Regions from separate parts of the Priestia filamentosa genome, predicted to be linked through region 2. Evidence: riboswitches for the same ligand, from Rfam matches in the RefSeq annotation. Region 2 holds a riboswitch; the other holds the start of a gene.
What was found. A riboswitch is a leader RNA that binds a small molecule or an ion and turns the genes downstream of it on or off. The one in region 2 is predicted to bind cobalamin.
Positions count from the first base shown of each region.

Region 1 (3,172 bases), on a different contig from region 2:
GTTTATATTAATAGATGAGATGGAAGTGAAAAAAGCAGTGAGAAGCTTTGGGTTTCTCACTGCTTTTTTTAGGTCTATTTTAGCTGATCCCTTGCCATAAATAGAGAATAATAGAGCTTGAGAGAAGAAGAAAGCCAGATAGTGGCATACCTTGTGCTTCTTGCTTAAGTGCCTTTTGTAGATGGTGTGCCTGCTCTGCTTGATGTTCTCTATAGGAAAGAATAACAGTGTTTAGCGGTTTAGTAATAATCGTAATATTAAGATTTTCCCTTTCTATAATTTCTTGTGACTTAGAGAAATTAACATTAAACATAATATAGCAGTTTCGAACAAATAAGCTTGTTTTCAAAGGAGTATAAATGAGGTAAGCGAGTGCTAATATGACACAGATGATAATGAGTCCTTCAATGATTGAAAGCTGATGCTGAATCATAGCTAGAGCAGTGAATAGACTGCAAAATGTCCCGACGGCATTGCACGCAATATAAGGAGAGCTAAAGGTCTTACAGCAAATAATGAGAAGCCCTGCTAAAGCAAGTAAAATGATGACAAGATTCATATTCATAAATGACTCCTTCCTATTCATCTTTTTTTATGTGTACCATTACCCTAAACGAGGACTCTATCTACATTATGTGAGGAGAAATTTTTTATTAAAGAGATAAAATAAGCCAGAAGAGAGAAACTGCTTGTAATAGAAAAACGATCAATAGCCATATGTTGAAGAAAGATGAAGAAAATGAGAGAGTTTTTATCAAGTTTGTTTCTTATTACAAACTGACTTGTTTAAGATGAAGAAAGAGAGCAAAAGATGTATTGCTCTCTCCGATAAGCTCATAGTTGTTAGACAGATTGAATACTGTTGTTTGCTTTTTTAGCTTTGAAACAGACAAAAATAAACATTGAAAGAAGAAATAGAAAAAGGATAACGCCAACAATCTCGAAGTCTATTTCTGCCCATGGATTGAAGAATGTAAAAGCAAGATAGAAAGAGACGCTGTAGGCGAGTACAACGATGACCCACCCCATAAGGCGTGAAGCTGCTTGACCAAATTTGCTTGAGTCTTTGACCATTTTATGCACAACAAAAGAATCAATTGTATCTGTAATCATCATGCCAACCATAAAAACTAAACCTAATAATAGCGGAGTGTACGAGCTTGAATTGCCAGCAGCTAACGTCCATACAGCTGTTTGACTCACCGTTTCGGCTGCTAGGGCAAAGAGAGCACCAATAAGAATAATAAGAAACGGATTTGTTGTCCCTTTTGCAAGCTTTGGAATGAATTTCCCTTTTAAACCACTAAGCTGAAATTCTTCCTTACTACTTCTTGTTCGAATCAAATTGTACGTATTTAATGTCCCAATCAAAAATAAAGATAAAATAGATACCCAAGAAGCGAAAGTGTCAAAGGATGGTGGGAACGTAAAGTTACTCATCACCATTCCTAAAACCCCAGCAGTCAATGCGACAACGCCCCCATGTCCAAATGAAAATAGGGTACCAACCCATCTTGAGAAAGGACTTTCCATCCTCCAATTGTACCTTGTTTGACCATCAATAAAAGCTAAATGGTCTGCATCAAGGCCGTGTCTTAATCCTAAAACAAATACAAATGCAAAAAGTGATAAACCTTCCAATTTTGTAGCCTCCTTTAATAAAAATAAAAACCCTCAACTATTTCTAGAGTTGAGGGAAATATGTATAACAAATAAGCAGCACAAATAAGCTATGCTGAATATGTATAGACTACTCTCTTTCCTAGAAGATCCTAGCGTACAGATTAGGTAGGTATCCTGGCTCTAAAATCATCACTTTTCACCGCCTTCCCTAACAGAATTGTTAAGTGGCATCTGGCGAAAAACTCCTTCATAACAGTGGCTGGACCGCCCAAGATTTTCACTTGGTTCCCTGTTACCTCCCACTTTAAAAAAGTAGGAGCCCCTAAACTGCGAGTTAATCATCGTCTTCATATGCTTTTTTTGGTAGTATACCATATTTTTGTAAAAGTTAAATCCTACAAACGAATCTTTTCTTTTTAAAGGTCTAGCATACTTATACACTACCAATACTATGGATAGAAAGAATGAGAATCGATAAAAAACACCTTCATTATTCAAGAAAATTCAAATTCTTATTATAGGTTCAAGAAGGAGCATTGAACAGCGGCATACGTGGAAGGTGAAGATATGAATATGTTTTAATCGAAAAGGGCATTCTTGAATTGTGCAGGTTAAAACCTGTTCACCTTACAATCATTAATACTCTTAAGCTATTAAATAGTTAGAAAACGTTCATTACCTTGGTTAACAAGGAATATGAACAGAATGGAAATCTAATTTACAAACTGCTTCCTTTTTTACATCATTCCTTTTAATATGAATATAGCGGGATTAGAAAAGGGATGGGATGAAAATGTCAATTGAATTAGAAAATAAAGTAGAAGTTCAAAAAGCATTGAATTCAGACTGTACAAGCTGTTTTGGTTTATGCTGTGTTGCATTGCCATACGCGAAGTCAGCTGATTTTGCTTTTGATAAAGGTGGAGGAACACCTTGCCGGAATTTGCGAGATAATTACTTGTGCGGCATTCATAATAACTTAATTAAGGAAGGGTTTCGCGGTTGTGTTTCTTATGAATGTTTTGGAGCGGGTCAAAAAGTATCTAGAATTATATACAAGGGGAAAGAGTGGAAAGGAAATAAGCAATATGCTGAACAAATGTTTAGCGTCTATCCAATTGTTCAGCAGCTTCATGAAATGCTTTCCTACTTATATGAAGCAATGAGCTATAGGGAAACAAAATCTATTCATGCTGAGCTAAGAGAGATGTTCAGAGAAACGGAAAAGATGACAGAACAACCTCCAGAAGAAATTTTACATCTAGATGTTGCAGGGCATAGAGCAAAAGTAAATACATTGCTTTTACAAACAAGTGAATTAGTCCGTCCGCAAATCACTCATAAGAAAAAACGAAATTATAGTAGTGATTATATAGGGGCTAAGCTTAGGAAAGCAAAGCTTAAAGGAGAGAATTTAAGAGGAGCACTTCTTATTGCAGCAGACCTTAGAGAAGCGGATCTTCGTTTTACAGATTTGATTGGAGCAGACTTTAGGGATGCAGATCTTAGCGGGGCAGATTTGACAGGAAGTCTTTTTCTTACTCAAGCA
Region 1 covers NZ_FXAJ01000002.1:366,373-369,544, forward strand. Annotated here, with positions in the region: gene B9N79_RS08930 (hypothetical protein) at 80-565, opposite strand; gene B9N79_RS08935 (HoxN/HupN/NixA family nickel/cobalt transporter) at 844-1,641, opposite strand; cobalamin riboswitch at 1,771-1,964, opposite strand; gene B9N79_RS08940 (pentapeptide repeat-containing protein) at 2,417-3,172, shown strand, end outside.
Region 1: another riboswitch for cobalamin. It lies ahead of B9N79_RS08935 (HoxN/HupN/NixA family nickel/cobalt transporter); the one in region 2 lies ahead of B9N79_RS05675 (ABC transporter substrate-binding protein).

Region 2 (3,172 bases):
CATGCTATACATCGATAAGTCCCAATTATCCTCCGCAAGAACATCATCAATATTTTCCACGCTTCTTACCTTTACTTTTATCCCTTCTTTTAATAGTGAGCTTTGAATCGTTTCAGCCATTACCGTCAACTCTGGTCGTTGAGGGAAAGTCAGCATTGTTAGTTGCAAAGGCTCTCCACCCTTAGTCCATACTCCATCCTCTTTCGTATAGCCTCCTTGTTTCATTAACGAATCAAAAGACTGATTTTCTTGGCTCTGCTTTACTTTTCCAAAAGACAATACTTCTGGAAATGGGCCGTTTCCTTTCGTTCCTTCATTTTTCATAATAGACGTTAAGATCTCTTCTCTCGGTAAGACTTTATCAATTGCTTGTCGAACGGAAAGATTTGTTACGCGAGCTGAGCTCATATTGAACATCATCATATGCGTTCGAAGTGAAGGAGCAGTTAAGACATTGATATTGTCGCTGTTTTTCAGCACGCTAATTTGATCTGTTGAAATATCAACAGCACCGTCAACATCTCCTGATTGTAAAGCCATAAGTCTCGTATTTCCATCTGATATGAATTTTATATCAATCTCTTTAACCCTTGCTTTCTGTCCCCAGTATTCCTCATTTCTCTTCATAATCAGCGATTCGTCTTTGTTAAATTTCTCAAATTTAAAAGCTCCTGTAAGGGCAGGATATTCCTCTTTTTCATCTAATGTAGAGACCTCTGCAATAATTGTAGATGGATCAGCTAGATGTGAAATTAAAGCTTCGTTTGGTTGTTTTGTAACAATCTCAATTTTGTGATCATCGATAACACGGATAGTTTCCAAGTTTAGTAAATCTTTAACCTTTGAATCTTTTTCATTTGAACGTAGAAGCGATTTTTTTACACTTTCAGCACTCATTTTCTCTCCATTATGAAAGCTTACATTTTTCTTTAATGTGAAGGTCCACGTTTTGCGATCTTTTCTTTCCCAGCTGCTTGCTAACCAAGGTTCTGGTTTTAAATCTTCATTGAGTTTTACAAGTGTTTCACCTGCACCAGATCGCATTACTTCCCAGCTATCGCTGCCGTGTGGATCAAGGCTCTTTGGGCTCCATGGAAATGCAAAAGATAATTTTTTTGAGTCTGACTCTGCCCTATCTTGTCCTTCTGAACAGCCTGCTACAGCTAGAAAAATAAAAAATAATAGAGCTAAAATAACCGAATAACTGCGTGCTTTTTTCATTTTCTTCTCTCTCCTTTTATTGATCTAGGCTAAAAAAATAAGCATGTCTCCCCTTTCAAAGGTTAGACATGCTTTTATATTCATAAAGTTTAAGAAAACAGGCATTCTAACCACCTCCCTAAACTCCCGTAGGTCGAACAGCGATGTTAAAACAGGCAGGTCTCCTGACTTAGGAAAAGAGCCTTTTACCTTCCCGAACTTTTGTTCAGTGGTCTATTTAAAGCTCCTATACTCCATTCACAGTGGCGGGTCCGTGTCGAAATTTCATCGACTTCCCTTTTAAGCAAGCAAACTATGCTTTACACCTATTTCCAAACTTTATAAAATTTTTATTTTTTGTACTTTTTAAAGCCTGACATTCTACTAATTACAAATGCAGTTCTTCTATATTATAAAGCAAATGTATCCAATTGCAATATGAAGAGAAAGAGAATAAACTGCTCTTCTCTTTATTGTAAGGGTATAAATTCAACAAGGAAAACAAATTAGGTAAAAGGGACTATATTGCTCCCCTTCAAATTCTTTAAAACAAGCTATATTCCCCTAAACATGACACCTTATCGTCACTTTGATATTTTTGCCTTTTTCGGTGAGAATAGTCATATTTACTCAAAACAGACTTTACTCCTAGTCATTTTTACTTTACAATAATAGTCCGAATAGTTAAATTATTTTCTCATAGAATAAGAGAAATAATTCACTTCATCAGCGCTTATAGCGTAAAAAAAACAAGGGAGAGATTTGGTGGACATTGGTTCTTATATTACACTGGGCATTTACTTTTTAGGGATGCTCGCAATAGGTTGGTATGCATATAAAAAATCAACAGATGATATATCGGGGTACATGTTAGGAGGACGCGGACTTGGTCCTGCAGTTACTGCTCTTTCAGCAGGAGCATCTGACATGAGCGGATGGATGCTTATGGGGCTTCCTGGTGCATTGTATACAACAGGACTATCTGGAGTATGGCTTGCTGTCGGATTATCCATTGGAGCCTATTTAAATTATTTACTTGTAGCTCCACGGCTTCGAACATACACATATGTTGCTGACGACTCCATTACGATTCCTGACTATTTTGAAAACCGATTTGAAGATAAAAGCCGTATGCTACGATTAGTATCAGCACTTGTTATTTTAGTTTTCTTTACTCTTTATACTTCATCTGGATTAGTATCCGGTGGAAGATTATTTGAATCTGCTTTTGGGTTAGACTACAGATATGGAATGTTTCTTATCGCTATTGTTGTTGTTGCATATACCCTCTTCGGTGGCTTTCTAGCTGTAAGTTTAACAGATTTTGTGCAAGGTATTATTATGTTTCTTGCTCTTATTCTAGTACCAGTTGTTGTGCTATTCGACTTAGGTGGACCAACGAATGTATTTGATACCATCAAAAGCATTGATGCAACACATTTGGACCTTTTCAAAGGAACAACAGTTATTGGCCTCCTCTCACTTCTTGCCTGGGGATTAGGCTATTTCGGCCAACCCCATATTATTGTTCGTTTTATGGCTATTAGTTCTATAAAAGAATTAAAACCAGCTCGACGTATTGGAATGGGCTGGATGATTATTGCGATTATTGGAGCCTGCTTAACAGGACTATTTGGATTAGCCTATGTTACAGAAAATAACATAACGTTGAATGATCCTGAAACGATTTTTATTCTGTTATCTGACATTTTATTCAACTCTTATATTACAGGATTTTTACTAGCCGCTATTTTAGCCGCTATTATGAGCACAATTTCATCTCAGCTTCTTGTAACATCAAGTGCAGCAACAGAGGACTTTTATAAAACATTCTTCCGTAGAGATGCCTCTGATAAAGAACTTGTTACAGTTGGGCGACTCGCTGTTTTAGTTGTTGCCGTGATTGCCGTTATGCTCTCATACACACCAAATAGTACTATCTTAGATCTTGTTGGTTATGCATGGGCTGGTT
Region 2 covers NZ_FXAJ01000001.1:1,096,017-1,099,188, reverse strand. Annotated here, with positions in the region: gene B9N79_RS05675 (ABC transporter substrate-binding protein) at 1-1,221, opposite strand, end outside; cobalamin riboswitch at 1,359-1,545, opposite strand; gene putP (sodium/proline symporter PutP) at 2,011-3,172, shown strand, end outside.